DNA from 3 places in the Pandoraea sp. genome. Region 3 is predicted to be linked to each of the others. Evidence: predicted binding sites of a transcription regulator. Region 3 holds the regulator's gene; each other region holds the start of a gene.
What was found. The regulator sigma-54, encoded in region 3, starts transcription at its own class of promoters, with help from an activator protein. The targets are predictions, from matches to a motif close to TGGCANGNAANCTGCTTT.
Positions count from the first base shown of each region.

Region 1: the regulator sigma-54 is predicted to act here: its motif matches at 2,724-2,741, upstream of ACE3UG_RS09355 (acetyl-CoA acetyltransferase).
Region 2: the regulator sigma-54 is predicted to act here: its motif matches at 5,153-5,170, upstream of prpB (methylisocitrate lyase).

Region 1 is NZ_JAYRUC010000009.1:80,361-87,871, reverse strand. It holds gene ACE3UG_RS09365 (TRAP transporter large permease subunit) at 1-1,076, opposite strand, end outside; gene ACE3UG_RS09360 (TRAP transporter substrate-binding protein) at 1,092-2,111, opposite strand; gene ACE3UG_RS09355 (acetyl-CoA acetyltransferase) at 2,780-3,949, shown strand; gene ACE3UG_RS09350 (acyl-CoA synthetase) at 4,011-5,678, shown strand; gene ACE3UG_RS09345 (hypothetical protein) at 5,675-6,211, shown strand; gene ACE3UG_RS09340 (PPC domain-containing DNA-binding protein) at 6,208-6,621, shown strand; gene alaC (alanine transaminase) at 6,778-7,511, opposite strand, start outside.
Region 2 is NZ_JAYRUC010000032.1:1,803-9,313, reverse strand. It holds gene ACE3UG_RS20495 (ABC transporter substrate-binding protein) at 1-113, shown strand, start outside; gene ACE3UG_RS20490 (hypothetical protein) at 554-1,183, shown strand; gene ACE3UG_RS20485 (MetQ/NlpA family ABC transporter substrate-binding protein) at 1,599-2,408, shown strand; gene ACE3UG_RS20480 (hypothetical protein) at 2,575-2,736, shown strand; gene prpR (propionate catabolism operon regulatory protein PrpR) at 2,764-4,908, opposite strand; gene prpB (methylisocitrate lyase) at 5,251-6,141, shown strand; gene prpC (2-methylcitrate synthase) at 6,170-7,321, shown strand; partial or broken gene acnA (aconitate hydratase AcnA) at 7,470-7,511, shown strand, end outside.
Region 3 is NZ_JAYRUC010000002.1:26,497-34,007, forward strand. It holds gene ACE3UG_RS01630 (cation:proton antiporter) at 1-1,155, opposite strand, end outside; gene ACE3UG_RS01635 (KpsF/GutQ family sugar-phosphate isomerase) at 1,346-2,326, shown strand; gene ACE3UG_RS01640 (KdsC family phosphatase) at 2,452-2,937, shown strand; gene lptC (LPS export ABC transporter periplasmic protein LptC) at 2,961-3,620, shown strand; gene lptA (lipopolysaccharide transport periplasmic protein LptA) at 3,617-4,312, shown strand; gene lptB (LPS export ABC transporter ATP-binding protein) at 4,338-5,108, shown strand; gene ACE3UG_RS01660 (RNA polymerase factor sigma-54) at 5,203-6,702, shown strand; gene hpf (ribosome hibernation-promoting factor, HPF/YfiA family) at 6,845-7,198, shown strand; gene ptsN (PTS IIA-like nitrogen regulatory protein PtsN) at 7,425-7,511, shown strand, end outside.

The DNA.
Region 1 (7,511 bases), on a different contig from region 3:
CCGCACACCGCGCCGATCGTGATCAACACAAGGCTGGGTGGGATCGTCTCGGTCATGGCGCCGGTTGCCGAGAGCAGCGCGACGAGATCTTCGGGCTTCGATCCGCGCCGCTGCATCTCGGGGAAGAGCGCGGGGGCGACGGCGGCCATATCGGCCGCCTTGGAACCGGAAATGCCCGAAACCAGGAACATGGCGCCGAGCAGCACATATTGCAGGCCGCCGCGCACGTGACCGAGCAGCGAGGCCATGAATTCGATGAGGCTGCGCGCGAGTCCGCTCATCTCTATGAGCGCGCCGAGCAGAACGAACAGCGGGACCGACAGCAGAATGAGGCCCGACATGCCTTCGTCCATGCGGCTGACGACGATTTGCAGCGGCGCATCGGTGACCAGCGCCAGATACGCCAGTGTTGCCGTGCCGAAGGCGAAGGCGATGGGAATGCCGCCTGCCACGCATGCGCCCACGATCAGCACGAAGAACACCAGCAGGTTGTAGTTGCCCATGGCAATGAGCGCCGGACGGCCGAGCCACAGCGCGGCCCCCAGTGCGGCGACGAACAGCACACCGAGACCGACTTGTCGCATGCTCGAGCAGCGCGCCAGACGCGAGACGGCCGCGATGAGCATCAGTACCGCGCCCACTGGCAGGGCGGCGGCGCGAAGCCCGTCGGGGATCTCGAGTGCCGGCGTGGTGATATCCATCTGCTCGATGGCGTGCGTGTACGCGGGCACGATGATGAGCGCGACGAACACGCAGACCGTGAGCGCAGCCATGGTCTGGAACCAGTCGCGCCACGTCGCCGGGAGTTTGTTGACGATGGCGGACAAGCGCATATGCTCGCCCCGGTCGAGCGCGAGCACAGCGCCGAGCATCGATAGCCAGATGAACAGGATTTGCGCCAGTTCGTCCGACCACGTGAGCGGATTGTCGAACCCGTAACGCGAGACGACGCCCGCGAACAGGATGAGAGTCTCCGCCACCACCAGCAGCACGGCAACCGCTTCGGTGACTTTCATCACCGCGCGGTTGACGTGGCAGAAGAGGCGGGCGAGCGCGTGCGTCGGCTCGGCCGTCATCGTCAACGTTTCCATTTACGCGAGCTTCCCGGTGTACTTTTCCAACATGGCCCACGCCTCGTCACCGAACTTCTTGTGCCATTCGGCATAGAAGCCGGCGGCGCGGAGCTTTTCGCGGAACTGCTCGTTGTTCGGTGCGTTGAACACGAGTCCCTTCTGCTTGAGTTCGACCATCACGCCGTCGTTGAGCTTTCGCACGTCGTCGCGTTGCGCCATTGCTGCGGCGTTCACATTGGCGGTCACGATCGCCTGCAGGTCCTTCGGCAGCTTGTCCCACTTCTGCTTGTTGGCGAGGAACCAGAAACCGTCCCACATGTGATTCGTCATCGACACGTACTTCTGCACTTCGTACAGCTTGGCCGTGGTCAGCAGGGCCAGCGGATTTTCCTGGGCTTCGACGATGTGCGTCTGCAGTGCCGAATACACCTCGGCGAAGTTGATCGACGTGGGCGACGAGTCGAAGGCGCGGAACATCGACGTCCACAACGGGCTCGGGGGAACGCGGATCTTCAGGCCCTTGAGGTCGACCGGGGTGTTGATCGGGCGGCTGCTCGTGGTGATCTGGCGATAACCGTTTTCCCAGATCTTGTCGAACGCGAACACCGACGTCTTAGCGATCTGGCCACGAACGTGCGCACCGAGATCGCCGTCCATTGCCGCCCACACCTGTCCGTAATCCTTGAACGCGAAGCCCACGCCGGAAATTTGCGCCGAGGGCACGAGCGTGCCGAGAATCAGCGGCGAGAGCGTGAAGAAATCAATGGCGCCCGCGCGAATCTGGCTCAGCATGTCGCTGTCGGTGCCGAGCTGGTTGTTCGGGTAAATCTGGAAATCGATGCGACCTTTCGACTGCTCCGCGATCTTCTGCGCCATCTCTTTGGCGCGAATGTTCATCGGGTGACTGATGGGAAGGTTGTTGGCGAATTTCAGCGTGAATTCGGCAGCGTGCGCTTGCGTCTGATACAACCCCGTGGCGGCCGCGGCCGACGTGGCTGCCACGACCTTGATGAAGTGGCGGCGATCCATGTTGCTCATACTGCATGTCTCCTGTTTATTGGTTTGGTGACTGCGTCTGAAGCGCGAGGCGTGCGGACGTGTTGCCCTGCAGCGTCTCGGCCATCTCGGAAGGCGAGCGTGACGCGGCTCGCAAGTGGCCTGGCTATCTTACGCAAGTCGAATGCCAGATCGCGGCTTAAGCGGGAAAACCCTTATGTTATTAAGCATTAGTGAAATCCCGACGCGCGCGCAGTGCCTTGTCGCAGCGGCGCCCGCCGCGCGGAACAAGTCACGGTGCGGATTAGGGGCGAGCGAGGGTGTTTGATACGCGCGCCGTGTGAGTGCTGGACGTGCAAAGCGTGCTGCGACACCTGTCGCACTTGTCCGCAGTCGTGCGACACCTGTGACACGCGATGGGCGAAGACGATGCGACAGGTGTCGCAGGCGTTGCGCGCGTGACGTCGTGCTGCGGTACAGCAAATTGGCCTTCGCCTGCGGGCCGCCGCAGGCCCTGGTTCGTGTGATGGATGGGGGGCTGTCCGCCTACGCTAGCGGCGAGCGCGTCAATGCATGCAAGGGCGGTGCTGAGGGCATCCCGGGCCGAGGCGCGATGCCGTAGGTGCAGCACCGCTCGACGAACGTGCCCGTATCTGGCATTGAACTTGCTCACCGGAGTCTTGATGACCCCAATTTTCCGGAGACACTTCATGGTTGCTGCATGCCTAACGGGCTGGGCCCACTCCCAGTTCGGCAAACTCGATAACGTGGACGCCGAAGTTCTGCTGGCCGACGTTGCACAAGCTGCGCTCGACGACGCGGGCCTCGCGCCCGAGCAGATCGATTCCATACACGTCGGCACATTCAATGGCGGTTTCCTGTATCAGGATTTCCCGTCGTCGCTGATCTTCAACCGAATTCCGGGACTGCGCTTCAAGCCTGCCACGCGATATGAGAATGCGTGTGCGACGGGTTCGGCCGCCGTGCACGGCGGGCTGCAATCCATCGAGGCGGGCAAGGCCACGCATGCGCTGGTGATCGGCTTTGAGAAGATGACCGAATTGGCAACGCCGCAGGTGGGCGAAGTGCTGCTTAAGTGTTCGTATGCACGTGAAGAGGCCGACATTCCGGGGGGCTTCGCGGGCGTGTTCGGCACGATTGCGCAGGCCTATTTCGACCGCTATGGCGATCAGTCCGATGCCCTCGCGCGCATCGCCGCGAAGAACCATCGCAATGGCTCGGTGAACCCCTACGCGCACATGCGTCGCGACTTCGGCTATGACTTCTGTCGCAACGTCTCGGAGAAGAATCCGTTCGTGGCGGGGCCACTCAAGCGTACTGATTGTTCGATGGTCTCGGATGGCGCCGCGGCGCTGGTGATCTCGTCGGCCGACGTGGCGCGCTCGATGTCCAAGGCGGTCGGCTTTCGCGCGGCGGTGCAGGTCAACGACTACTTGCCGCTCTCGCGTCGCGATCCGCTGGCGTTCGAAGGCGGCCAGCACGCGTGGCGGCAGGCGCTCGGGGTTGCCGGCGTTTCGCTAAAAGACTTGTCGCTGGTCGAGACGCACGACTGTTTCACGATTGCCGAGCTCATCGAATACGAGGCCATGGGGCTGGCCAAGCCCGGGCAGGGCGCGAGCGTGGTGGCCGAGGGCTTGACCGAGAAGACCGGCCTGCTGCCGGTCAATCCGTCGGGCGGCCTCAAGGCGAAGGGCCATCCGGTGGGCGCCACCGGCGTGTCCATGCACGTGATGGCCGCCATGCAACTGACGGGGACCGCTGGCGAGATGCAGATTCCCAACGCGCGGCTCGCGGGCGTGTTCAACATGGGCGGCGCGGCGGTGGCCAATTACGTGAGCATTCTCGAAGCCCGTCGATAAGTCGATAAGTCGATAAGTCGATAAGTCGATAAGTCGATAAGTCGATAAGTCGATAAGGCACATGAACGATGGGTGTCAGGCAGGCAGCCCGGCCTGTGAAGGGCGGGGCGAACGGCAAGACGAAGCAAAGAAGAAAGAGGAGACGAGCGAAATGCTCAAGAAGGTCATGAATCTCGGCCGCTTGCTGGCCGACGTTGCCCGGCGACATCCGGACGAACCCGGCGTGATCGTCGGTGACAAGGTCAGTACCTGGGGGGAAATCGATGCCCGCGTGAACGCCGCAGTCGAAGCCCTGCGCAAGCTGGGGGTGGGCAAGGGCGACAAGCTGCTGGTGCACTCGCGCAACAACCTGCCCATCTTCGAGAGTGCCTGGATCGCGTTTCGGCTCGGCGCCGTGTGGGTGCCGACGAACTTTCGGATCACGGCGCCGGAGGCGGCCTATCTGGGCCAGTCGAGCGGTGCATGCGCGATGATCTACGACGCCGGCTTCGAGGGGCATGTCGACGCCGTGCGTGCCGCGTCGCCGGCATTGCGTCACGTGATCGCGTTGGGCGCGCCGCGCGAGGGCGAGTTGCATTACGAGACGCTCGTCGCCGAGCATAGGGGCGCGCCCTGCGATGAGGCGGAAGTCGAGTACGAGGATCCCCTGTGGTTCTTCTATACGTCGGGCACGACCGGGCATCCGAAGGCGGGCGTGCTCTCGCACGGGCAGATGGCTTTCGTCGTGACGAATCACCTTGCCGATCTCATGCCCGGCATCACTTATCGCAGCCGGTCGATGGTGGTCGCGCCGCTCTCGCATGGGGCGGGCATTCACGCCATCGTCAATACCGCGCGCGGCGCGGCAAGCGTGCTGTTGCCGGGCGAGAAGATGGATGCGGAGCAGGTCTGGCAAGCGATCGAGCGTCATCGCGTCGACAACATGTTCACGGTGCCGACCATCGTCAAGATGCTGGTGGAAGATCCGGCCGTGGATCGTTATGACCATAGCTCGCTGCGCTTTGTGATTTATGCCGGTGCGCCGATGTATCGCGCCGATCAGAAATACGCGCTGCAAAAGCTGGGCCGCGTGCTGGTTCAGTACTACGGGCTGGGCGAGGTGACGGGCAACATTACGGTATTGCCGCCATGGCTGCACACCGACGACGACAACGCGCCCGACGCGCGCATCGGCACTTGCGGCGTGCCGCGCACCGGCATGGAAGTGGCGATTCTCGACGAGCGGGGCGAGCGTCAGGGGCCGTTTGCATCGGGCGAGATTTGCGTGCGCGGGCCGGCGGTCTTCATGGGGTATCACAACAATCCGGACGCAAACGCCAAGGCGTTCAAGGACGATTGGTTCCACACTGGCGACCTCGGGCATGTCGACGCACAGGGGTTCCTGTACATCACGGGCCGCGCGTCGGACATGTACATCTCCGGGGGCTCGAACGTCTATCCGCGCGAGATCGAGGAAGCGTTGCTCACGCACCCGGCCGTATCGGAGTGCGCGGTACTCGGCGTGCCCGACCCCAAATGGGGTGAGAGCGGGCTCGCGGTGGTGGTCGCCCGGGAAGGCATGGCCGCTCAGGCCGATGAGCTGATCGGACACCTGGAAGCGCGCATTGCCCGCTACAAATGGCCGCGTCGCTTCATATTCTGGAGTGCCATGCCCAAGTCGGGCTACGGCAAGATCGTGAAGAAGCAAATCAAGACGATGCTCGAAGAGCAAGGAGACTATCGACTATGAAACCTGCGCTTTCACGGATCTATCGGCATGCAGGCGCCCCCACGTTACCCCGTGTGGAAGACTGCGTGTTGAGCGGGCAGCACGAACTGCGCGTGACGATCCGGTCCGGTGCGAATCTCGGCGAGTCCTTACGCGCGGCGTTATCCCGCTATGCGTACGGTGGCGGCGTCGGCCGTTTCTGCGCGGGTACCGCGCGAGGTCTGCGGTATCACATGATCGAGAACACCGCAGACACGGAGCGCCCCTTTGGGTATGGCGCGCCGGTCGACGAAATCCGGGAAGTGGATCTGATCGGCGGGGCGATCACAGTCGGCCGCACGGCTGACGGCGCCACGTTGTTGCATTGTCATGCGGGGTTTTCCGACCCGTGCGGCGAGTTGCACGGCGGTCATCTGATTCTCGATCACACGTGGGCCGGTGACGAGCCGGTGGTGATTCGCCTGTGTCTGTTCGAGCGCGGCGGCTACGTGACGGCAGACGACGAAGAGACACGCTTTCACCTGCTCCATCCCGTCGCCGGAGGTCGCTCATGAGTGCAGCGCTGGAGGTTCCGGTGGCCATCGAGAACGGCACGCTGGGCAGGTTGGTCGTGGCACGTCTCAAACCGAATCAGGATCTGACCGAGAGCATCGAGGCGCTGTGCGCGGAGCATGGCATCTCGCGTGCCATCGTGCGCGGCGCCGTGGGGAGTCTGATCGACGCTCGTCTGGCGTTTCGCGCGGGTGAGGGTTGGCGTGAGCAACTGGTGAGCGGCCCCGGTGTGGAAATCCTCAATGTGTTCGGCGAGGTGGATGTCCGCTCCGATGCTGCGCACACGCGGCCCATGCTGCACGGCATGGTGGCGGACACCGACGGGCGCATGTTCGCCGGGCGCTTCGTGCGCGGTGGCAACCTGTCGTTCATCACCATCGAGGTGACGTTGCAGGAGTGGTTGCCCGCGTAGCCGGATGCTTATCCAACCGCGCAGTCCGTGGGTCGCATGCGTGCCACCGAAGGGTGGGCACGCATGCGACTTTCGATGCGCGGTCCGCGCCACCCATTCACGATCGGCGGGGCTTGCGGGCGCTGCCGACGCGCTTTTCGTCCGTGCTGAAGCGGGTCAGGCGACCGTGGGTTGAACGAGTCCGTCTTCACGGAACATGTGTTTGATGCCGCGCACCGCCTGGCGAATACGCGACTCGTTCTCAATCAAGGCGAAGCGTACGTAGTCGTCGCCGTAATCTCCGAAACCGATGCCCGGCGAGACCGAGACCTTGGCCTGCGCGAGCAGCTTCTTCGCGAATTCGAGCGAGCCGAGCGCGCGATACGGTTCGGGAATGCGCGCCCAGATGTACATCGATGCGCGCGGCAGATCGACTGCCCAGCCGGCTTCCGTCAAGCCTTTGTGGAGCACGTCACGGCGGCGCTGATACTGTGCGCGAATCTCTTCTACGCACTGCTGGTCGCCTTCGAGTGCGGCGATGGCCGCGACCTGCACCGGCGTGAAGGTGCCGTAATCGTGATAGCTCTTGATGCGAGCGAGCGCGGAGACCAGATCGGCGTTGCCGACCATGAAGCCGATGCGCCAGCCGGCCATGTTGTAGCTCTTGGAGAGCGTGAAGAATTCGACGGCCACGTCCTTCGCGCCGGGCACCTGCATGATCGAGGGGGCCTTGTAGCCGTCGTAGACAATATCCGCATAGGCCAGATCGTGCACCACGAGAATGTCGTGTTTGCGGGCGAGATCGATCACACGCTCGAAGAATTCGAGTTCGACGCATTGGGCGGTGGGGTTCGACGGGAAGCCGAGAATCACCATTTTCGGCTTCGGATGGCTCTCGCGAATGCCGCGTT
Region 2 (7,511 bases), on a different contig from region 3:
TGTGGATTCCGCTCGCTCACCCGATTGCAGCGGTCATCACGCGTGCCGGCGTGACAGGGTATCAGGTGAGCCCATTCGGTCGTCAGGACTTTGCGACGGTGCAGGTCAAGTAAATCCCCGGCGGTTCCGCAAACCGTGTCCAGCCCCGGACACGGTTTGCACATATCCACCTCATGCCTCCGTGCGCCCCGTTTCATGCATGCTTGATTCGTCCGGCTGATGGTCATGGCGCCGGGGCCGGTGGGTATCGGCGTTTCAGGAACGATACACTTTTCGCACGCGATGTCGCGATCTCTCGCAAGTCAAGGTATTAGTTCCTTTTAAATCAATGGGTTGATTCGACTGGCACGAAATTCGCGTATGTGAATCGTGTATGGCGAAGCGCCAACCCGAATTCCCCGCAGGCAGTTGGCAAGGAGTCCCTGTGCATGCACGCACGGGTCGGCCAGCTATTGCCCGCGTTTTCGCTGATGCGCTCACGCCGTAACGCAGCACCTTCTGGCGGGGTGCTGTGTATCACGAGGTGAGTGTGCGCGTGCACGGGGAGGGGACCATGAACGGGTTCAAGGCGACGTTGGTAGCGGCGGCGGCGGCGGCCATGCTGTGTGGCATTTCGATCAACGCTTCGTACGCTGCGGGCGGTGGAGGTGGTGGGCGCGGCGGAGGCGGCGGCATTGGCTTTGGCGGAGGCGGCATCGGCGGACTGGGTGCCTTCGGTGGTCCAGGCGGCGCAGGTCACGGCGTAGGTATCGGCATCGGTGGCGCTGGAAGTTGCGGATGCGGTAGCCATGGTGGTGGCGGCGGTGGCGGCGGCGGCGGTGGCGGCGGTGGCGGCGGTGGTGGTGGCGGTGGCGGCGGTGGCGGTGGCGGTAATGCCCCCGGCGGTGGCAGTGGTGGTGGCGGCGGCGGTGGCGGTAGTGGTGGTGGCGGTAGTGGTGGTGGTGGTGGTGGTGGCGGTAGTGGTGGTGGTGGTGGTGGTGGCGGTAATGCTCCCGGCGGTGGCGGTGGTGGCGTCGGTGCCAGCAGCGGCGGGGGAGGAGGTGCATCCGGCCCGGGTGGACGTGGCATCGGAGGCGCGGCAGGCGGGAACGGACTTGCCGCATTCGGCGGTCCCAGCGGTTTCGGTGGCGGCGGCGGTGGATGCGCGATGAATGGCCTGAACGGCGAGGAGACGTGTCCGTGAGCCAGTCTTGGCGGCCGGCATGCGCTCGGCACAGCGCATGCGATGGCCCCGGTTCGCAACGCTTGACCTTATTAGTGAGTCTCGCAGGTTAATCGTCGGTTCCTGATTCGACCGGCTGACGGCCTCGCTGTCAGCCGTGCCACCCCCCCGGCCCGTGATCAGGCAGTTCTCCCGGCGATACGCCCCTTCGGTGATACGAAGGGGCGTTTTTTTATTGGGTTGGATGGATGACGCGAGCGATGGATATGGAAATGCCGATTATGTATTTCGCGTCAACGCTTGCCTATGGCAGCATCCGGGGGCTGGGGCGCGCGAGGGGGCTGCCGTCCGTCCGCGACCGGCGTGGACCCATCCGGTCCGCATGACATCGAATGGGTGCTCAACAGGTGCCCGATTGCAAAAGGAGAATTCGCACATGCTGTCCCGTCAATTGATCAACGCGTTCCTCGGCGCTACCCTTGCGCTGGCATCGCTCGGCGCCACGGCTCAGACGGCTGAGAAGCCGCTGAAGGTCGGCACCATGGCCGGCTCCGACGCGCAGATCTTCGACGTTGTGAAGAAGGTCGCGCATCAGCGCGGCCTCGAAATCAAGGTCATCGAGTTCAGTGACTACGCTCAGCCGAACGCCGCGCTCGACGCCGGCGATCTTGATGCCAACGGCTTCCAGCACAAGCCCTTTCTGGACAGCCAGGTGAAGGATCGCGGCTACAAGATCGTGAGCGCCGGCCTCACCTATGTCTCGCCACTGGGCTTCTACTCGAAGAAATACAAGTCGCTGAAGGACCTGCCGAATGGCGCCAAGGTCGGCATCCAGAATGATCCGTCCAACGGCAACCGGGCGTTGCTGCTGCTGCAAAAGGAAGGCTTGATCAAGCTACGTTCCGGTGCTGGCGTGGGCGGTAAAAACGCCACGCCGCTCGATATTGCCGAGAACCCGAGGAAGCTGAAGATCGTGGAATTGGAGGCCGCGCAATTGCCGCGCGCACTGCCGGATCTGGACGCCGCCTCGATCAATACCAACTTCGCCGCGCAGGCCGGTCTGGTCCCCAAGCGCGACGCCATCGCCATCGAAGATCTGAAGGGCCCCTACGCCAACCTGATTGCCGTGCGCACCCAAGACCTGAACAAGCCGTGGGTCAAGCAATTGGTTGATGCTTACCACTCCGACGAAGTAAAGAAATTCATCGAAACACAGTTCAAGGGGGCGTTGATCCCGACGTGGTAAGCCTGCGCACGCATGCGTCATGCACGATGCGCCCATCGCTCGGGGCTGCCGCGAGCCGGGGTTTCGACCCCGGCAGCGCCATGTCGCTATCGGTCAACGATCGCGACGCAGGCATGAAGACATTTGACTAGAATGAAAGCGAGATTCCGACCGACGGGAGGTCGCTATGTCCATGTTGAATGTCTCGATGATGCTTGTGGCGCTGCTTGTCGGTTTCGCCATCGGCATGCTTGTCGATCATTTCTGGGTGACGCATCACGACGAGCCGTCCGACCACAGGCGCCTGAATTGGCACGAAATGTGGGACCGCATCCGTCATCAGCATTGATGCAGGTCTGCGTCGGACCGATACGGGTCAGCCGTCCGAGGCGTCGCGCAGCTTGCGCCAAAGCGTCGACCGGCTGATGCCGAGCGCTTCGCATGCGGTGCTGCGGTCGCCGCCGCACGCCGCCAGCGCGGTGCGAATGCGTGCGAGTTCCTCGGCTGCGCGACGGGCACGGCCTGTCAGCGGGGCGGGGGGCCTCGCGCCGATGTCTGCACTGGCGACGCCATCGAGGTGAGCATCACGCGCGCCGATTATCCGTCCGTTGTTCGTTTTTGCAACATCGGGCGGCGTCGCCATGTCTGCCCCGTCCGGCATCGCCCCCAGTTCCGGCGCAATCTCGATCAAGCGCGCGTGACTGATCTCGCGCGCATCGACGACATCCGCGCACACGACGGCAATTCGCTCAAGCAGATTTTCCAGTTCGCGGACATTGCCCGGCCAGCGATACGCGGCGAGCAGCGGTAGCAGCGACGCCTGCAACGCATCGACACTCATACGCGCACCCGCGCGCGCCAGGGCGCGCTCGAGAAAGAGCGGGGTGAGGCGCGGCAGATCGTCCATGCGCTCGCGCAGGGGGGGCAGCACCATGCGCAGAATGTTGAGTCGATAGTACAAGTCTTCACGAAACATGCCGGCGGCCACCCGTTGACGTAGATCGCGGTGTGTGGCGGCGATCACGCGCACGTCGCAGGGTACGGGCTCGTTCGCGCCGAGACGCAGCACCTCGCGCTCCTGCAGTACCCGCAACAAACGTGTTTGGAGCGGCATCGGCATTTCACCGATTTCATCGAGAAAAATGGTGCCGTTATGCGCTGTCTCGAACAGGCCCGCCTTGCCGCCGCGCCGTGCGCCGGAGAAGGCGCCGTCCTCATAGCCGAACAGCTCGCTCTCGAGCAGTGTCTCCGGGAACGCTGCGCAGTTGATGGCGACGAACGGGTAGTCGCGCCGCCGGCTTGCGTTATGAATGCCCTGTGCCAGCAACTCCTTGCCGGTGCCGCTCTCGCCGTGCACGAGCACTGTCGAGTCGGTCTGCGCATAGCGGCGCGCCAACGCGCGCACCTGTGTCATCGCCTGTGAGTCCCCAATCAGATCGTCGAGGCGATAGCGCGCCACGAGATGCCGTGGGCGATGGCGCGAACGCAGCGAGCGATCGACGCGCGCAAACGACTGCGAGTCCTGACAAGTCAACAACGCGCCCGTGAGCGTGCCCTGATCGAGCAGTGGAATGCGGTTGATGACCCACGTCTTGCCGGCCATCGAGACGATTGCCTCGAGTTCGGCGCTTGCGCTCTCCAGCGTTCGTGCGATGTCGAGCGCCGGGGCGATGGCGTCGAGCACACGGCCGAGCGCATCGGCAACCGTTACGCCAAGCATGCCCGCCATCGATGCGTTGATCGCTTCGATTCGTCCGTTCAGATCGACCGCCGCCACACCTTCATGCAAGTGTCGCAATACCGTATCGAGTCGCTCGCGCCGTTGCGCTTCGATGCGCCCGAAGCGCGCCACTTCGAGCGCGGTGTCGAACGCAGCGCGCACCGAGTCCTGGGAATAGAGAAAGACCCCCGTGAGCCCGGCGCGTTCGGCGAGTTCGGTCACCAGGCCGGGGCCGACGATGACCTCCATGCCGTCGTCGCGCAGCCGGTGTACGAGGTCTTCGGCGTCGTGAGCGTCGAGATAGGCGTGCTGCGAGATTTCGAGGTGGAAGGCGCTCCTGAAGCGCTCGAATTCGGGCGCAGGGCGGGCGTATGACACGAGCGCGATGCGCGACGTGGGCGAGGGCGACGGCAGGGCGCGGCGTGCCCGGGCCAGGGCATGCATCACATCAAAGCCCGTCACCTTCACGAGCACCACGGGCAGCGCCACGCGCTCGCGCAGGAATGCGCCATTCGAACCGGCCGCGACGATGCCGTCGACGCTGCCGGCCGGCAGGCGCGCCAAGGCATCGATGACGGCTTCATAGCCTTTGTCGATGATCTGCACATCGGCTTGCGCGGCGTAGTCGGGCACGATGTCCCGATACAGCTCGCCAAGCTTGCTGATGCCCACGGCCCAGATCACCGGCTTGCGAACCGCGGCGGCCGGTAATGCATACCCCGCGGCATACCCCGCGCGAGAGACGCTCGCGGCAGAGGCGGGCAGACGGGACGGTACATCGGTGGCGGTGCTATCGGGCATGGTGTATTTCGTCGACATATGTGCGGCGGGCGGGCTGGCGACGTCAACAGCGTCACGCGGATCGTAGCATAAAGCAACATGGTGTTTCACATTGCGTTTCAATATGAAACAATGTGCGACGCAACCGAGGCGTGTAGTCCGACAATCGACTTGGCGCGAATGCCAGGAGCGAGAGAAATTTCTGCTGTTAAATGAATGCTTTAGGCGTATGTTGCCGATGGTGGCGCCTGCAGGCGGAGCGGTCTGGCACGACCATTGCTATGCTAATGGCCACAACTCAACCCACGTGCGATCCAGCGGCGCTTCACGGCCACACCCGCACGACACGACCAAGGGACTCACGTGACGCATTCCATCCGTTCGGCCGGCGCCGCTTTCCGCGAGGCCGTCAAAACAGAGCAACCGTTGCAGGTGGTCGGTGCCATCAATGCGAACCACGCCTTGCTGGCCAAGGCGGCCGGTTTCAAGGCGATCTATTTGTCGGGCGGCGGTGTGGCGGCGGGGTCGCTGGGCCTGCCTGACCTGGGCATCTCGACGCTCGACGACGTGCTGACCGACGTTCGCCGCATCACCGACGTGTGCGATCTGCCGTTGCTTGTCGACGTCGATACGGGCTTTGGACCGTCGGCGTTCAACATTGCGCGCACGGTGCAGTCGCTCATCAAGTTTGGCGCGGGCGCCATGCATATCGAGGATCAGGTCGGCGCGAAGCGTTGCGGCCATCGTCCGGGCAAGGCCATCGTGAGTCAGCAGGAGATGGTCGATCGCATCAAGGCGGCGGTCGACGCCCGCACCGACGAGAACTTCGTCATCATGGCGCGCACCGATGCGTTGGCCGTCGAGGGGCTTCAGGCGGCCATCGACCGTGCGTGCGCGTGCGTCGAAGCCGGTGCCGACATGGTGTTCCCGGAAGCGATGACCGAGTTGCCGATGTACCGCCAGTTCTCGGATGCGGTGAAAGTGCCAGTGCTCGCGAACATCACCGAGTTCGGCGCGACGCCGCTCTTCACCGTGGAAGAACTCAAGAGCGCACAGGTCGGTCTCGTGCTGTACCCGCTCTCGGCTTTCCGCGCCATGAACAAGGCGGCGGAAAATGTGTATCACACGATTCGTCGCGACGGCACGCAAAAGGCCGTGCTCGACACCATGCAGACCCGCGCCGAACTCTACGAGAGCATTGGCTACCACGCTTACGAACAGAAGCTCGACGCACTGTTCGAACAACAGAAATAACCGAATCCCTGAACCTGGAGGAATGAGCATGAGCGAGACGACTGCCACCGGCTTCAAGCCGAAGAAATCCGTCGCCCTGTCGGGGGTGACCGCGGGCAACACCGCCCTGTGTACCGTGGGGCGTTCGGGTAACGATTTGCACTATCGCGGCTACGACATTCTGGATCTGGCCCAGACCTCGGAGTTCGAGGAAATTGCGTACCTGCTCGTCTATGGCAAGTTGCCGAGCGTGGCCGAGCTGCGCGGCTACAAGGCCAAGCTGAAGTCGCTGCGGGGCTTGCCGGCCGCCGTCAAGGACGCGCTCGAAACCGTGCCCGCCGCTGCGCACCCGATGGACGTGATGCGCACGGGCGTCTCGGTGCTCGGCACCGTACTGCCCGAGAAGGACGACCACAACGTGCCGGGCGCGCGCGACATCGCGGACCGTCTGATGGCCAGCCTCGGCTCGATGCTGCTGTACTGGTATCACTTCAGCCAGAACGGCGTGCGCATCGACGTGGAGACGGATGACGACAGCATCGGCGGTCACTTCCTGCATCTGCTGCACGGCGAGAAGCCGTCGGATCTGTGGGTCCGTGCAATGCACACGTCGCTGATTCTGTACGCAGAACATGAATTCAATGCATCTACCTTTACGGCGCGCGTGATCGCGGGCACGGGCTCGGATATCCACTCGGCCATTACCGGCGCCATCGGCGCGCTGCGCGGTCCGAAGCACGGCGGTGCGAACGAGGTGGCGTTCGAGATTCAGAAGCGCTACGACTCGCCTGACGAAGCCGAGGCCGATATTCGTCGCCGCGTCGAGAACAAGGAAGTGATCATCGGTTTCGGCCACCCGGTCTACACGGTGAGCGATCCGCGCAACAAGGTCATCAAGGAAGTCGCGCACGAATTGTCGAAGGATCAGCAGAGCACGAAGATGTACGACATTGCCGAGCGCCTGGAATCGGTGATGTGGGACGTCAAGAAAATGTTCCCGAACCTGGACTGGTTCAGCGCGGTCAGCTACCACATGATGGGCGTGCCGACCGCGATGTTCACGCCGCTGTTCGTGATTGCACGCACGTCGGGCTGGAGCGCGCACATCATCGAGCAGCGCATCGACAACAAGATCATTCGTCCGAGCGCCAACTACACGGGGCCGGAAGATCAGCAGTTCGTGCCGATCGAAAAGCGCTGAGGCTGTCTGAATCAGGCATTTCTTTCCCGGATAGCCCGGCACAGCGGCGGCCTTCGCGCCGCTGTGCCGCGCAGGCGTCCGGCACGCAGGGACATCGTCTGCACACGCTGTACACCGCCATAGGCCGGGCCGACACCTTCCTCACATGATGAACACCGAATACCGCAAATCCCTGCCCGGGACGTCGCTC
Region 3 (7,511 bases):
CAGCGCAATACGGTCGGCATTGATGATGAGAAACGGTGCGCACAGCATCGAGAGCAACATGCCCGCGAGCACAGCCTGCGACAGCGACGGATCGAGCAGGTGCCGGTCGATCACCAGATTGAGCAGCACGAAGCCGAATTCGCCCGCCTGCGCCAGGCCCAATCCCGTGCGAATCGCCGTGCCGGGCGGGCTGCCGAACACACGCGCCAAGCCCGCAATGAGCGTGAATTTGACGATGAGCGGACCCACGAAGAACAACAACACGAGCCACGGCTGCTGCAACACGATGGCGGGATCGAGCAACATCCCGGTCGTGATGAAGAACAGGCCCAGCAGCACGTCGCGGAATGGCTTGATGTCGTCTTCCACCTGGTGGCGGAATGGCGTCTCGGCAATCAGCATGCCGGCGATGAACGCGCCCAGCGCCATCGACAGGCCAAGGTGTTCGGTGATGTAGGCAAGACCGAGCGTGAGCAGCAGCAGGTTGAGCATGAACAGCTCTTGCGAGCGCCGCGCCGCAACGATGTGAAACCAGCGCCCGACCAGCTTTTGGCCAATCCACAGCAACAGCGCGAGCGCGCCCGTAATCTTGAGCGCCGCCAGCGACAACGCCAGCACCAGCGCCTTCGAGTTTCCGCCAAGCGCGGAAATCACGATCAGCAACGGCACGACCGCCAGATCCTGGAACAGCAGCACGCCCATGATATTGCGCCCGTGCTCCGTCTCGAGTTCGAGACGCTCCGCCAGCATCTTGGTGACAATGGCGGTCGAGGACATGGCGAGCGCACCGCCCAGGGCCACCGACGCCTGCCACGAGAACGACCAGAAAAGGTTGACGAGCGCCCCCAGTCCCACCGCCACGAGCAACGTCCCCACTACCTGGGAGACGCCCAGCCCCAACACCACGCGGCGCATGCTCTTGAGCTTCGGCAGAGAAAATTCGATGCCGATGGAGAACATCAGGAAGACAACGCCGAACTCGGCGAGGTACTGCACGCGCTGCGTGTCGGCGGCCAGCCCCAACGCGTGCGGGCCGATCACGATGCCTACGCTCAGATAGCCAAGCATCGGCGGCAGATGGAGCATGCGAAACAGCACCACCCCGACGCAGGCGGCAAACAGAAGACCGAGAGTGAGTTCGAGCGGTGATGCCATCGACTAAGGTGGGCTTCCTGAGTGAATCCGAATGAGTTCAGCGCGTGTCACGCAAATGCCGTGCCAGATCGCGTCCGAGCGGCGGGGTCCGAGGAGGAAACGGGCCGCTTCGAGCGCCGTCCGGAACGTCGCAGGGCCAAGCCTGGCGCGGCTATCCTCGGCGCCGCGTCCATTTTGATATACTCCGCGCATGATAGCGAAAATCAATCCAGGACGGGCACTTGAGGTCGCCCGAGAGGTGTTGCGCACGGAAGCCGACGCCATCGAACGCGTCTGCGAACACCTCGACGACAGCTTCTTCGAAGCGGTCTCGCTGCTGCTCGCCTGCCGCGGCCGCGTGGTCGTCACCGGAATGGGCAAGTCGGGCCACATCGGCCGCAAACTGGCCGCCACCTTCGCCAGCACCGGCACCCCCGCATTTTTCGTTCACCCCGCCGAAGCCAGCCATGGCGACCTGGGCATGATCACGGCCGATGACGTCGTCGTCGCCCTGTCCAACTCCGGCGAGACGGGGGAACTCGTCAGCATTCTGCCGATGATAAAGCGCATCGGCGCGAAGCTCATCGCCATGACCGGCAACGCCAAGTCGAGCCTGGGCCGCTTGTCCGACGCGCACCTCGATGCGCACGTCGACAAGGAAGCCTGTCCGCTGGGCCTGGCGCCGACGGCCAGCACCACGGCGGCCCTCGCGTTGGGCGATGCCCTTGCGGTTGCCTTGCTCGACGCACGCGGCTTCGGTGCCGAGGACTTCGCCCGCTCGCATCCCGGCGGCGCGCTCGGCCGGCGCCTGCTCACGTTCGTGCGCGATGTCATGCGCACCGGCGATCGCATTCCGCGCGTGCGCGCCGACGCCAGCCTGTCCGAAGCCCTGCTCGAGATGACCGCCAAGGGACTCGGCATGACGGCCATTGTCGACGCCGACGATCGCGTCGTGGGCATCTTTACGGACGGCGACCTGCGACGCCTGTTCAAGCGTACGCTCGATTTCAGCACGCTCACACTGGCCGACGTCATGAAAGCCGGGCCGCGCAGCATCGGCCCCGATCACCTGGCGGCCGAAGCCGCCGAACTGATGGAGCGTTTCGGCATCACGCAATTGCTCGTGACCGAGAACGACCGCCTCGTCGGGGCGCTCAATGTCCACGACCTGTTCGCGGCCAAGGTCGTGTGAGCTCCCTGCCCATGAGTCAACCCAGCATCGCCCAGTCTGCTCGTTCCGCCCAGACCGCACAAACCACCCAGACCGTCTCGTTCGACGCCGCCGCCGCTGCGGCACGCGCCGCGCGACTGCGGGTCATGGCGTTCGACGTCGACGGCGTCCTCACCGACGGCGGCCTGCGCTATGGCCCGGCCGGCGAGGTCATCAAGACCTTCGATTCGCTCGACGGCCACGGCCTGAAGCTGCTCGCCGAGGCAGGAATCGTCACGGCCATCATCACGGGTCGCCAGTCCGATATCGTGGCCAAGCGCGCGGCGGATCTTCGCGTCGCCCATGTCTATCAAGGCGTGCAGGACAAGCGCGCCGCGTTCGAAGACCTGTGCGCCAAGGTGTCGGTGACGGCCGATGTCTGCGGACATATCGGCGACGACTGGCCCGATCTGCCCGTGCTCATGCGCGTCGGCTTCGCGGCCTGCCCGGCCAATGCCCACGCCGAAGTCAAGGCACGCTGCCACTGGATTGCCGGCACGCGTGGCGGCGAAGGCGCCGTACGCGAGTTGTGCGACTTCATCCTGCGCGCTCAGGGACGTTACGACGCCCTGCTCGCCGAAGCGCTCGCCTGACGCGTCCCCGGAGCCGATCATTCATGGCCACGCAACGCGTCTCGCCCGCTTCCCTGATCGCCATCGCCATGCTGGCAGGCCTGGCCGCCGGCACGTACTGGCTCGTGCAACGTACGCTGCCGTCGGATGCCGATCGCGCGCCGTACGTGAAGCAGCACATTCCCGATTACTACGCCGACGACATGGTGATCTCCATGCTGTCGGCGAGCGGCCTCACGCAATACCGTGTCAATGCCGTGCACATGACGCACTACGAGGACGATCAGACCACGGCCATGACCCTGCCCGCCGTGCGCGCGTTCACCCCCGATCAGCCGGAAGTGACCGCGACCAGCCAGCGCGGCACGCTCAATGCCGACATGTCCGTTGTCGATTTGTACGATCATGCGGTCGTGGTACGTCAGGCCGGGCCACGCGATCCCGAAATGCGCGCGCTGTCCGAACATTTCCAGGTGCTCGTGAACGAAGACATCGTGCGCACGGAAATGCCCGTCCAACTCTTTCGCGGTTCGTCCGTGATGTACGGCGATGGCATGATTTTCAATAACATCTCGCGCGCCGTACAATTGCTCGGCAATGTTCACGGCACGATCCAGCCGGCGGAACTCCGCAGCAATCGTCCGGCACCGTCCGCCGCGCCGAGCGCGCCACCTCAGACCAAACCGGGCCCCAAGACCCCATGACCGATCGCCGCCACCCGCGCCCCGCTTCCGTGCCTGCGCGCGCCTTGCGCGCACTGGCCACCGCCTTCGTCGTGCTCGGCGCACTCGCGCCGCTCGCCCACGCAGAACGTGCCGACCGCGACAAGCCGCTCAACATCGAGTCGGATCACATGAGCTACGACGACCTCAAGCAGGTCAACATCTTCACCGGCAACGTGACGATGACCAAGGGGACGATTCTCCTGAAGGCCGATCGCGTCGAAGTGACTCAGGATCCGGAGGGCTATCAGTACGCCACCGCCTACTACAAGCCGGGCGGCCCGCTCGCCTACATGCGCCAGAAGCGCGACGGTGTGGACGAATACATCGACGGCTGGGGCCAGACGATCTACTACAACGGCAAGACCGAAGTCGCCACGCTCACCACGCAAGCTACGCTCAAGCGTCTGGCCGGCGGCACGAAGGTGCTCGACGAAATTCATGGCAGCGTGATCACGTACGACACCTACAACGAGGTCTATACCGCGAACAGCGGTGCCGATCAGATCAACGCCAACAATCCGAACGGCCGCGTGCGCGCCACGCTCGCCCCGCGCAATGCAACCGGTGCGAACCAGGCGGCGTCCGGCGGCGCGAGCAAGCCGGCGGCAGCGCCCAAGGGCGACCTGCCGCCGCTGTCTCCCTCCAAAAGCATCGGGAATCCGCGTGAGTAATCCTGCCAACAGCAAGGCCTCGACGATCAATCCGGGCGCCGGCCCGTCGGGCAAGCCGAGCGCACTCGTCGTGCGCTCGCTCAAAAAGCAATACGGTGCGCGCACCGTTGTCAAAGACGTTTCGCTGGACCTGAAGAGCGGCGAGGTTGTCGGTCTGCTCGGCCCGAACGGCGCGGGCAAGACGACATCGTTCTACATGATCGTGGGCCTCGTGCCCGCCGACGACGGCGAGATCCAGCTCGACGGCAACGTGATCAGCGAGTTGCCGATTCACGAGCGCGCTCGCATGGGCGTGTCGTATCTGCCGCAGGAAGCGTCGGTATTCCGCAAGCTCTCGGTCGAGGACAACATCCGCGCCGTGCTCGAATTGCAGCTCGACGCACAGGGCAAGCCGCTCAAGCGCGACGAGATCGAGCGCCGCATCGAAGCGCTGCTCGACGAGTTGCAGGTGAGTCATCTCCGCGAGAACCCGGCGATGTCGCTCTCGGGCGGCGAGCGACGCCGCGTGGAAATCGCCCGCGCGCTGGCCACGCAACCGCGCTTCATTTTGCTTGACGAACCGTTTGCCGGCGTCGATCCGATCGCCGTGCTGGAAATCCAGCGAATCGTGCGCTTTCTCAAGGACCGTGGTATCGGTGTCCTGATTACCGACCACAACGTTCGAGAGACGCTCGGTATCTGCGACCACGCCTACATCATCAGCGAAGGCTCGGTGCTCGCGTCCGGAACGCCCGACCAGATCGTGGCCGACGAAAGCGTCCGGCGCGTGTATCTGGGCGAAAACTTCCGGATGTAAAGCAAATTTTTCGCATGTAAACCCTGCCTCCGATAGGGGGTCGGGCTGGTTCCGTTGGCGTGACAAAGCCTCTACAATGAAGGCGAGAAACGCTATGAAACCGACTCTTCAACTCCGCACCTCCCAGCACCTGACCCTCACGCCGCAGTTGCAGCAATCCATCCGGTTGCTGCAACTGTCGACGCTCGAACTTCAGCAGGAAGTCGAGCACGCCCTGACCCAGAACCCGATGCTCGAGCGCGAAGACGATTGGCTCACGGGTTCGGTCCGCGTGGGCACCGACGGGTCGCTGCGCAACGAGCGGAGTACGTCGGCCAGTAGCTCGAACGACAGCCCGGCGTCGGCCAACGATCATGGCGAAGCGCGCGAACTCGATGGCGAAACCCGCTTCGACGACAACGGGCAGGACAGCGGCAGCGGCAACGACTGGAGCCTGAACGACTTCGCCCGCTCGGGCAGCGCCTCCTCGGATGACGACGACGACAATGGGCGACCGCAACTCCACGTCGAGCATCCCAATCTTCGCGAACACCTGCTGGCCCAGTTGCGCCTGACCCAGGCCAGCCCGCGCGACCGGGCGTTGGTGGAATTCCTGATCGAATCGCTCGACGAAGACGGCTATCTCGGCACCACGCTCGACGAAATTCAGGCGGAAATACCCGAGGAACTGGCGCTCGAGACCGAAGAGATCAATGCCGCGCTCGCCTTGCTGCAAAGCTTCGACCCGGCGGGCGTGGGTGCCCGCAGCCCGTCCGAATGTCTGCGCCTGCAACTCCAGCGACTCCCCGCGAGCAACGTGCGCACGCTCTCGCTGCGCATCGTCTCCGATCACCTGGAACTGCTTGCCGCGCGCGATTACACGCGCTTGCGCCGCCTGCTGGGTGTGAGCGAAGACAGCCTGCGAGCCGCCCACCAACTGATTCGCTCCCTCGACCCGTTCCCCGGTGCCGCCTACGGCACCCCACAGGCCGATTACGTGATCCCCGATGTCCTCGTGCGCAAGCAGGGCAGCGGCTGGACCGCCGAGCTCAATCCCGAGGTCATGCCGCGTCTGCGCATCAACGAGATGTATGCGCGCATTCTCCGAAACAACCGCAACGCACCGGGGACCGGCAATCTTCAGCAGCAGCTCCAGGAAGCGCGCTGGCTCATCAAGAACATCCAACAGCGATTCGATACGATCCTGCGCGTGTCGCAAGCGATCGTCGAGCGCCAGAAGAACTTTTTCACGCATGGCGAAATCGGCATGCGGCCCTTGGTTTTACGCGAGATTGCTGATACGCTGGGTTTACATGAATCCACGATTTCACGCGTGACAACCAGTAAGTACATGCTCACTCCATCCGGAACCTTTGAGCTGAAGTACTTCTTTGGGTCACATGTGGCCACGGAAGCGGGCGGCGCAGCGTCATCGACCGCCATCCGCGCCCTCATCAAGCAACTCATAGGAGCAGAAGACCCGCAGACCCCCCTTTCCGACAGCCGTATCGCGGAACTGCTGGCAGAGCAAGGGTTCGTGGTGGCGCGGCGCACTGTCGCGAAATACCGCGAGGCCATGCGAATTCCCGCAGTGAACTTGCGCAAATCTTTGTAGGACAGTCCTGGTGCGCCATGTTGGCTCGCTGGGGCATTACGCCGCAGTGCGACATTGCGTCACGTCGATGGCTTGCACTCCCGCTCGCCGGCGTCGCTCATGACGCGGCCTGCACTTCGGCATTTCAGCAAGGAGAGCAGCTATGAATCTGAAGATCAGTGGACACCATCTCGAACTCACGCCTTCGCTGCGAGAATTCGTGGTCAACAAGCTCGAACGCGTGTTGCGCCATTTCGACCAGCTCATCGGTGCCGAGGTGATCCTCTCTGTCGACAAAACCAAGGAGAAGACCGGACGCCAGATCGCCAGCGTCACCGTGTATCTCAAGGGCAAGGAAATTTTCGTCGAGAAGTGTGACGAGAATATGTACGCCGCCATCGACAAGCTGATCGACATGCTCGACCGCAAGGTAATGCAGTACAAGGACAAGGTTCAGGATCATGGTCGTGAGGCCCTTAAGCACCAGGAACCTCCCGAGGCAGAACCCCTGCAATGAGTCTGTCCGGGCATGGTCGCCATATTGACTGACGCTGACGACAGTTCGCGCGGAACCACTCGAGCGCACCGACGTCTGTGACAAGTCTGGCATCACCCACCGCGGGGCCGTTGAACGGCCCCTTTTGTATGCTCCCGCGCGTCGCCGCGACCACGGCGAAGGGTGGTCTATAATGCGAGGTCAATCGGGGGTTGGAGGGCGACTAAGCGTTCGCCCGCATTACAAGATGAACCGTTTAGTCAAACTCTTACCTGCGTCCAACATCCTGCTTGGACTGTCCGTCACCAGCAAGAAGCGCGTCTTCGAGCAAGCC